One region of the Clostridium sp. ETTB3 genome, then DNA from elsewhere that is predicted to be linked to it. Evidence: riboswitches for the same ligand, from Rfam matches in the RefSeq annotation. Region 1 holds a riboswitch; the other holds the start of a gene.
What was found. A riboswitch is a leader RNA that binds a small molecule or an ion and turns the genes downstream of it on or off. The one in region 1 is predicted to bind thiamine pyrophosphate.
Positions count from the first base shown of each region.

Region 2: another riboswitch for thiamine pyrophosphate. It lies ahead of thiD (bifunctional hydroxymethylpyrimidine kinase/phosphomethylpyrimidine kinase); the one in region 1 lies ahead of thiT (energy-coupled thiamine transporter ThiT).

Region 1 is NZ_CP199832.1:113,726-119,188, reverse strand. Features, by position in the region: gene nrdD (anaerobic ribonucleoside-triphosphate reductase) at 1-388, opposite strand, end outside; gene ACUN06_RS00550 (DegV family protein) at 622-1,467, shown strand; gene ACUN06_RS00545 (PadR family transcriptional regulator) at 1,471-1,926, shown strand; gene ACUN06_RS00540 (hypothetical protein) at 2,014-2,217, shown strand; TPP riboswitch at 2,240-2,339, shown strand; gene thiT (energy-coupled thiamine transporter ThiT) at 2,397-3,044, shown strand; gene ACUN06_RS00530 (hypothetical protein) at 3,092-3,916, opposite strand; gene ACUN06_RS00525 (DUF7922 domain-containing protein) at 4,078-5,253, opposite strand; gene rsmA (16S rRNA (adenine(1518)-N(6)/adenine(1519)-N(6))-dimethyltransferase RsmA) at 5,364-5,463, opposite strand, start outside.
Region 2 is NZ_CP199832.1:1,862,896-1,868,358, forward strand. Features, by position in the region: gene thiT (energy-coupled thiamine transporter ThiT) at 1-182, opposite strand, end outside; gene tenA (thiaminase II) at 263-916, opposite strand; gene thiM (hydroxyethylthiazole kinase) at 918-1,730, opposite strand; gene thiD (bifunctional hydroxymethylpyrimidine kinase/phosphomethylpyrimidine kinase) at 1,747-2,544, opposite strand; TPP riboswitch at 2,827-2,926, opposite strand; gene ACUN06_RS09195 (HAD family hydrolase) at 3,158-3,886, shown strand; gene ACUN06_RS09200 (DUF2232 domain-containing protein) at 3,998-4,957, opposite strand; gene ACUN06_RS09205 (NERD domain-containing protein) at 5,286-5,463, shown strand, end outside.

The DNA of each region.
Region 1 (5,463 bases):
CTATCCTTAATAATTTAGAACTAAAATTATTTCCAACATTAGCATTATCTCTATCAGTTTCTACTCCTATTTTTTTTATAACTTTCATTAAATCAGATTTTATATCTCTAACCCTAGTTCTTTCTCTTCTATATGCAGAATAAGCTTTTTCAATATTTGTATGTCCACTATCAACTAATGCTTTTTCTACTAAATTTTGTACTTCTTCTACTGATACTTTTTCTTTTTGAGATTCTTCTATATACTTTATTACTCTTTGAATACAAATTAATACTTCACTTTCTTTTAATGACTCTCCAACTTCATTACTTGCTTTTTTTATTGCATTCCTAATTTTATCAGTATTAAATTCAACCTCCCTGCCATCTCTCTTAACTACATATAGCATTTCCCCGCCTCCTATACACAATATATTGTGTATTTTTTTATATACATATACATTTTACCTCTACTCATTTTACTTGTAAATATTTTCCTGGAATTTACTTTAAATTTTCTTATTTTTATCCATATATTTAATCAACATTATCAATATTGATAATATTAACATTATCACTATTGATAATGTTATCTTATATGATATACTAATAATATAATTTAATTAATCGGAGGATTTTTTATATGCAAAAAATTGCTTTAATTACAGATAGCGCATGCGATCTTGATTTAAATACATTAAAAGAAAATAATATTAATTTATTACCACTTAGAATAATTTACTCTAATGCTGAATATAGAGATAGAATAGATATTTCTCCTTCAGAAGTTTATAAAAATTTAGAAAATGAAATTCCTAAAACATCTTTACCTAGTGCTAAAGATACTGAAGAAATTTTAAATAAATTAGAAGAAGAAAGTTATACTCATGTAATTTGTATTTCAATTTCTAGTGGACTTTCAGGAAGTTATAATGCTTTAAGATTAGCTTTAGAAGATCATCCAAACTTAACTTCTTTTGTTTATGACACCAAAATATTAGCTTATCCTCAAGGTGAAATAGTATTAGAAGTTGCAAAGCTTATAAGAGAAGGAAAAAGTTTTAATGAAATAGTTTCTGAAATACCTAATATAAGAAAAAGAATTACTGGTTATTTTACACTTAATACATTAGAATATTTAAAAAAAGGTGGAAGAATTGGAAGACTTGCTGGAACAGTAGGTGAACTTTTAAATTTAAAACCTATAATAACTACAGATGAAAATGGAGTATATTATACTGTTACTAAAGTTAGAGGAAGAAAACAATCTTTATCTAAAATGACAGAATTATTAAAGGGCTACCTAGAAAAATGTAAATGTGAAGTTGCTGTTTTACATGCAGGATGTGAAGAAGAAGCTATTAAATATATGGAAGCTATAAAAAACTTACCAAACATATCATCAATTAAAATTGCAGAAATAAGTCCTGCACTTGGTGTTCATTCTGGTCCTGGATTATTTGGTTTTTCAGTTAAAATGGATAAATAAACTATGAGTGATTTTGATTTTAATAACATAAATGACCTTAAAACTGAGGAAAAAAGATTATATGAAGAATATAAAGCAAAACTTGCAGAAATAAAAAAAGTACAAAAGGAAAAAGAAGCTGTTGGTCAAGTTTTTACAAAAGGTCTATTACCAATTTATGTACTTCATATTTTAAAATCAGGCCCTACAAATGGTAACGAAATTTCCACAAAAATTTCAGAAAGAACAAATGGACTTTGGACTCCTAGCACCGGTGGAATATATCCTTTATTAAAAAAATTAGAAAAAGAAGGATTAGTAATAGGACAATGGAATGATCCTAAAAAAAAATTCCAAAAATTTTATTCACTAACTCCTTTAGGTGAAAAAGAATTTGATAATAGAAAGAGTTTACTAAAACATAAAATTGAAGAATCTTTAATGGTTTTTCAAATTGTATATAAGGATTTATATTTATAAAAATGCACTTAGATATTATTTCTAAGTGTATTTTTATTTAAATTTAAGGGTAAACTAATAAAAATTTATTAGGATGGTGTTAAAATTATGAAAGGTATGATATTAGATTATACAGGTAATGATGCTTTTATCTTATTAGAAGATGATTCTATCATAACCATTCCATTAACTTCATTTGAAACTCTTATACCTTTAGGTACTAATATAAGTTTAACTAATTTATTTAATAAATCTACAAATACAAATTATAAAGCAATCCAAAACATTAATAAAACTGTTGACTTTCTATAATTTTTTACCTAAAATTAGTATATAAAGTTGCTAGGGGTGCCTAATGCTGAGAGATGAATTTTCATCAACCCTTTTAACCTGATCTGGATAATTCCAGCGTAGGGAAGCTATTATAGAATAAAAAAATATATATTCTATTATTGTGGTACCCTCTTACGCAAATAAGGAGGTATTTTTTTATGTCAAATTTTCTATCAACACTTGTTGAAAATTTAAAAACTATTTTTAGCAACCCATTAACATTAATTACATTATTTGGTTGTGCTATCTTATTAATTGCATTTATAAAATTTAAATCTTTAAAATTAAACTCAAAATTAATTGCAAGAATAGGACTAGCTATTGCTTTAGCATTCATATTAGATATGATTAAAATTTATTCTCTTCCCAACGGTGGTGGAAGCATTTCTTTAGGAAGTATGATTCCAATAATGATTATTTCCTTCGTTTATGGCCCATCTGTGGGATTATTTACTGGTTTCCTTTTTGGAGTATTTAAATTAATATTAGATCCATATATATTAAACCCTATTCAAGTTCTTTTTGATTATCCATTACCTTTTATGGCTGTTGGAGCTGCAGGATTTTTTAAGAATAAATACTTAGGGGCAAGCATTGGTATGATGTTGCGATTTATTTTTCATTTTATTTCTGGTGTTGTATTCTTTGGTTCATATGCACCTGAAGGTATGTCACCAATAGTTTATTCTTTAACTGTTAATGGATTAGCTGTAGGTGGAGAATTATTAATTTGTTTAGTTTTGTTAGCATTTTTACCAATAGAAAAGTTAATTAAAATTCTTAAATCAAATATAACTACTGCATAAAAAATACACCATATAGCTTTTTTGAGCTATATGGTGTATTTTTATTTTTACCATCCACTAGGCTTATTTTCTAAAACATCTATATTCCATTCCTTAAATTCATTAACTGCTACAACATAATACTTATTTTCTGTACTTTCTCTTTTATTATTTACTGTAATCAATGTTTTAAAATTACTACTATCATAACCTCTATTTTTTACTGTAATAACTATATCAAAATTAGGTTCATTATTATTTACTAGTTCTATATTAGGAGATATTTTTTTAGCTTCTGCTAAAAACTTATTTAAATCACTAGAAAATACATATTTTAAACAATCAATATCACCACTTATATTTACTCCTACATTATAATCTTTTAAACTTTGATTTTTATTTACTATTTGTAATACTTCTAATATAGTTTGATAATAAATATAATCAAAATCTCTAGGCTTTCTAATAAAAGATAAATTCTTTATTATTACTTCATCAAGTCTCTTAGAAACTGAAAATACATTATCATCATTATAAAAATTACCATCTTCAGTTCCTACAACATAATTAAATTCTTTTATTTCATCTCCTAAATCAAATTCAAACTTATAATCTGGGTCTAAACTTGATTTATTTTCACTTACCTTTGCTCTAGATAATATACTATATATTTCCTTAATAGCACTAGCCTCTGTAACTATAAATTTAAATCCAGTATCTCTTGTGCTTTGAATACTAATTTGTTCTATATCATTTGAATTTAAATATTCAAAATAATCATTTTTTAATCCAAGCTTTTCTTCGATCTTTTCCATAATTGTACAGCCCGAAAAATTAAAAATTAATATTATTAAAAATATAAATAAAATATAATTTTTTAATGTTTTTGACATTTGTATCTCCTCTAAATTCCAATTAAAATAATAGGAGAAGCATAAGCTTCTCCTAATAAAGATAATTATAATACTTTATTCCAATATTAGCAAATTAAATTGCTATATTAATCTTTAATGAATATTTAAATATGTTATTTAATTTATTATGTTTTCCTTGATTATTTCATTGGGACAACCACTGTTGAATTTTTAAAATCATAAAACATTAACCAGCAACCATTATTAGCATTATTTTTAATACTTACCCAAGTTACAAATCCTGTACGTCCATCATAAGGTTGTTCATCCTTATCTTTCTTTCCTGGCACTCCATAAATAATATGTTTTAGATTTCCCTTTGAATCACATTTATATCCAATCATAAAAAATCCATACTTTTTAATATATGGGTAATAATTTAACATTGGATAATAAGCTAATGTATATTTATTATAATTATTCATATTGCACATTTCACGCAAATCATTAACTGGCACTTTATACCATTTTGTATATTTTAATTCATCTATACTATCAGTATCCCTTTCAAACCCATCTACTATTGATTCAAAATATTCACCAATACTACCTCTTATTTTACCATTTATAGGATCAAATTCTTTATTTGCTTCAATCTCATCTTCATAATCTTCAAATTTACCTCTTAAATTTTCCTTAGGTTCATTTTCTTCAATTATTTCTGATTCTTCAGATTCTGCAAATTCTTTTTTGGTCTCTTCAGGTTCTATTTTCACTTCAACTTCATCTCTTATAGGATTTTCTATTATAGGCTTTTCTTCCTCTTTAGCTTCATTTTCACTTAAAGATTCTTCTTTAACTTTTCTCTTTTTAGAATCGTTCTTTTTTATCTCTTTCTTAGAATCCTTAATTATATTAGATTTTGTACTTCTAACATCTCTAGTTTTAACAATTGTATATCCTTTCCAATTATCAGTTGGTTGTTGCCCGTTCAAAAAACCGCACATTACGAAAATTGGACTATCATTATTCATTTTAACTATTGCTGCTCCACTTATTTTATCAAAATCTAAATTTAATCCAGCAATATTGGAAACATTAAATTCCTTTGTTACTTCACCTTTTCCTTTATCTGTTACTTCTAAAGGACCTAAATTTACAATTTGCTTTATATCCTTTTTAGAGCAAATTAATACCATGTAATATTTATCATTATCCTTTTTAAGATTTTGAGCATAAAAAGATATTTTACACTTATCTCCTTTAGCTTCTATCTTAGAATATCCAGATAATGTTTTATCCTCAGAATTTGCATAGCCTCGTTCATCTTCTTGCAAAATCACAAAGTTTCTATACAATCTATTATTACTTGCCATTCTCTAGAACCCCCACTTTATATTAATTCCATATATTATATGTTTGGCATTATAAAATATGTTATTATTTTTATTGGGTTCTATTGAACTTTATAATATATTTTAATTTTCTATAAAATTTCATTAATACAATTTGCAAGATTTGCAAACTCTTGAATAGATAATGTTTCCCCTCTTCTCTTTGGATCAACTCCAGCCTTTTCAAATGCA
Region 2 (5,463 bases), 1.1 Mb from region 1:
GAAAATAACGTTATACCTCCACCTTGAGGATATTTTATAAACTGAATTAAACTAAGCATAAATGATAATCCACTCATCATTGCAATTATTACCATTTTCTTTGTTGTTATAGGATTTTTTTTTAAATCCCTAAAATAAAATATAAATAATATTACTGATATTATCGCTATAAAAACAACCATATTAATTACCTCATCTTAAATTAAATTTTATATACGATAGTTGATAATTGTAATACCTAACCTAAAAATGGGAATTTAGTTTATTTATTTGCCATATTCCAAAACTCCATTTCATAAAGACTAGATTTTATAAATATGTCCTTTAACCTTTCCTTTTTTACTTCTGATATGTCATTACATATATCATCTATATAATCAATCCACTCTTGTGTATATTCTCTAAACTCATTTGATGCGTATTCTTCTATCCATGGAGTATAAAAATTATCTTTTAAGTTTTCCTTATATGTTTCATATAAGTGCTTTCCAATATAATAATAGCTCCAAGTACATGGCATTATAGTCATTGCAATATCCTTTAAATCACCTTTTAATGCAATTCCAAGCATGTAATTTGTATAACTTTCAGTTGTTAATTCACTTTTATATTCCTCCACCTCTTCTGTACTTAATCCAAATCCATTCAAATAATTAACATGAACTGCAGTTTCATCATCTAATATACCTTTTATAGATTCATGATAAAACTTCATTTCATCCATAGTTGATGCTTTAACTAACCCCATAGCAAAAACCTTAGCATAATCCTTTAAATATAAATAATCTTGAATTAAATAATTCTTAAATTTTTCTTTATCTAAACTTCCTTCTCCTATTGCTTTAACAAATGGATGCTCTAAATATCCATCCCAAATTTCCTTTACTTCACTAAATAAAACTTCTGAAAATTTCATATTATTCACACCTTCCATACTCCTTTAATTTCTTACTATTCATTTTATAAACATTATTCATAAGTTCTTCTCTAAAGCTTCCAATTGCTATGTCATTCTTATCAGCTAATTCCCCACTTAATCCCATTGTAAGTATTCCCATAGCAACTGCTTCTATTTTTTTTAAATTATCAGTTTGTCCTAAACTTACTAACTTATCATAAGTACCTAAATAGCTTCCTATTAAGCTTCCAGTCATACAGCCAGTTCCTGTAACACTTTTTAATTTTGGAGTTCCATTAAATATTTTTATAACATCATTGCCATCACTAATAAAATCTACTTTTCCAGTAGCAACAACTATACACTCAAGTTTTTTAGCTACGTTTTTAATAACTTCTGAAATATCTTCTCCATCATCAAATGAATCTACGCCTTGTCCTCTTACATCCAATCCTCCAATGAACTTTATTTCTGCAACATTGCCTTTTATAACATCAAACTTTATTTCATTTAAAAGTTTATTTACAAAATTTATTCTTGTTTTAGTTGCAAAAACACCTACTGGATCCAATACAACAGGCTTATTAAATTTATTAGCTGCCTTTCCAGCTTTAACAAATAACTCTAATCTACTTGAATTCATAGTACCAATATTAATTACTACTGAACTAGCAACACTAACTATTTCTTCAACCTCTTCATCAGAATAACTCATTAAAGGACTTGCCCCTAATGCAAGTGTTATATTTGCACAATCATTTATAGTAACTTCATTTGTATAATGTAATACTAAAGGATTTATTTCTTTAACTTTATTTATTAATTCAAACATTACTTATTCTCCTTGTTTAATCCTCAAATTTATAAAAATGATTAACAGGTCCAACCCCTTTACCAATATCAAAGCTATGTGCTATTGCTTCTGTTATATACTCTTTGCTTAACTTAACAGCCTCAGCTATGTCATAACCTAATGCTAAGTGTGAAGTTATTGCTGATGATAAGGTACATCCTGTTCCATGTGTATTTTTCTTATTTAATCTTTCTTGTTTATAAATTTCAAATGTATCTTTTCCTATTAATACATCCACAGCATCTCCTTCTAAATGCCCACCTTTCATTAACACAAATTTAGGACCTAATTCTAATATTTTTTTCCCTGCTTCCTTCATATCATTTACATCATTTATTTTTATTCCTGTAATTTCCTCTGCCTCTAGAGTATTTGGAGTAATTATATAAGCCATTGGTATAAGTTCTTCAATTAAACTTTTCTTAGCTTCTGGCTTTAATAATGAATATCCACTTTTAGATATCATAACAGGATCCACCACTAAATATTTAGGCTTATATTTCTTTAAAGTATTTACAATAGTATGAATAATTTCTGGACTAGATACCATACCTATTTTTACTGCTGCTGGTGTTATATCTTCAAATACAACTTCTATTTGCCTTTCAATTATTTCCTTACTTAAATCTTCAACAAGAAAAACTCCTTGTGTATTTTGAGCTGTTATTGCAGTAATAACACTCATTCCATAAGTACCTATAGCACTAAATGTTTTTAAATCAGCTTGTACTCCTGCTCCTCCTGAGGAATCAGAACCTGCAATTGTTAATGTTGGTATTTTGTAATTTCTCATTTTTCTTCTCCTTTAAACTTTAAATTTTAAGTAAAACAAAGTAACTATCACTCATTTAGTTCATGATATTAAAATTATAAATTTTAAATCTTAAACTTAATTACTCTCACTAACCTTACTATTTCAAAAATTAAACTTTCATAATACATAAAAAAAGCTATATTCCTTACTGGAATACAGCTATTTCATTTAAAATTATATTAAAAATCTTCCTAAGTAAAATAAATATAAAACATTTTTATATTGAAATATTTTAAGTTAAATTTAATAGGTTCATTTTTAGTATACATCAACAAGCTTTCCTACGCCGGCATTATCCAGATCAGGTACAAGGGTTAATAATAATTTATTTCTCAGCCTTTCGGCACCCCTAGCATTTTATTTAATTCTTATATACTTATTATATTATTTAGCTACCTTTTGTCAAGATTTACAATTAATACATTCTATTATATTATATTTTATTTGTTTTAAACCTCATTAAATTTATTTATCTACATTTTTAAACTATACTCCTTAAAATTAATCTTGCAATTTTTGCTTATCTTTATTATCATATACCTTAATAACTATAAGATAATAATTTTATTAATGAACATAAGGAGGTTTTTATATGTCAAGAAAAGCTGCATTTTTCGATATAGATGGAACAATTTACAGAGAAGGACTTATAACTGAGGTTTTTAAAAAAATAATAAAATATGACCTTGTAGATGAAAAAAAATGGTATAAAGAAGTAAAACCTGCTTATATTAATTGGGACAAAAGACAAGGTGATTATGATACTTACCTTTTAAAGATGGTTGATGTTTATACAGAAGCAATATTAGGATTAGACAAATATCATATAGATTATATTGCAAAAAAAGTTATTGAACAAAAAGGTGATAGAGTTTATACATTTTCTAGAGAAAGAATAAAGTGGCACAAAGAACAAGGGGATATTGTTATTGCTATTTCTGGTTCTCCTATTGAATTAGTTAAAGAAATGTCATCGAAATATAATATGGATGATTATAGAGGGACAATTTATGAATTAGATTCTGAAAATAAATATAATGGTAACATTATTCCAATGTGGGATTCTGAAAGCAAGGAAAAGGCAATAAAAGAACTTTGCGAAAAATATGATATTGATTTAAGCCAAAGTTATGCTTATGGAGATACTGCTGGTGATTTCACTATGCTTAAATCAGTTGGTATACCTTTTGCAATGAATCCAACTCGTGAACTTATTTCTAAAATAATGGATGATGAAGAATTAAAGGAAAAAATTAATATTATAGTTGAAAGAAAAGATGCAACTTATAAATTAGATGTAAATTCTCTTACTCTTATATAAAAAATAAGGGGCTGTCGTACTAAAAATTTTACACACAACATATTGTTTTAAAAAATAAAAATCAACACAATATATTGTAATATTTATTCTTAATGCGACATCTCCTTATTTTTATCTTTTTAAAATTGATGTTTTTAACATATTAATTTGTGCATCTCTTAACTTCATAGAATAATTTATTATTTGGCTTCCTATAACTAAAATTATAAAAGTAGACTTAAAATCAATTAATAACATATAAATAGCACCTAACCAAATTAATTGCGCCATGCCATTTGATTTTATTTTACTAAAAATTCCTCTTATTACAAAAGTAAATGAATCCTTTAAAACAAAGTATATTACAATTACTCTTATTGCCATAATAACAGTTTTAAAATAAACAAATTTAAATTCAAATCCTGTTAAATTTATTAATTCTGTTAAAATTAAATATATTATTCCAAAATAATAAGTTTTTTTACTACAACAAATATATGAACCATATCTTTTAAAATTTTTAATTATCATATACTTTTCAGTACAATTTTCATTTAATATCATAAGCTTTTTACCAATGAGTAAAGCTCCAACATAAACTATTAAAATAGTACTCATTGGCATCATTGCTACAAAAATATTAAATGCCATTGCCATATATTCACTTCCTAATGGAAATAAATCTCTATAACTGTCAAATTCCTTCATAAAACTATATCCAGTTAATTTAGAAAAATATATGTCTATTAATACCATTATAAAAGTTCCTAAAATTGCTGAATAAAATAAATCATCAAAAATTGTTTCCTTTTTTCTAATAAAATATCCACAAATTAATCCCATTAAAATACCTTGGCTCATCCAAATTGCTGATGCAACATCACCTATTACAAATGTTACTATAAGTAATGAAGTAATTGAAGAAAGTAAAGTATGTCTTAAATCAAGTCTCATATAAATAAGGCATACAAAAAGTGGTACAACCATATCTAAATAAAGTGTATATGCTATTCCTGTATAAATTGCTATCATACTTGAAACTACAAATAATGCTGATAACATTGCTGATTCTGTTAATTTTTTTGTATTCAATTTACATTCACCACACTTAATCTTACTGTATCTTTAATTATTATACTCTTTTCTTTAGAAGTTAAAAGTAAACTTTTCTTAAATTTTATTTTTTTTAGCTTTATAATAAATATTCAATCCCTCAAATGTTGGCTTAACACAATTCTTAATACAATCTTCAACATAATCCTTTAAAACATAAATACTCATAATTACACCTCTTTTTAAGACATTTTTAATTATTTATGTTTTAATATATGTAATAGGAGTTATGTAAATGACTAAAAATAAAAAAAATGAATAATTTTCCAAAAAGTAGATAATCTAATATTAAAGGAGGTTAACTTTAATGTTGATTATTTTATTTGATATTATTTTATTTATTTTTAGAATTATTTTTAACCTTTTAAAATTTATAATAAAAATCACAATTGGTATATTAGCTTTTATCTTAACTAAATCTTTTTTAAGATTCCCATTTTTGCTTTTTACCATAGGTTTTTTACTTCATATAAACTTTAATACAT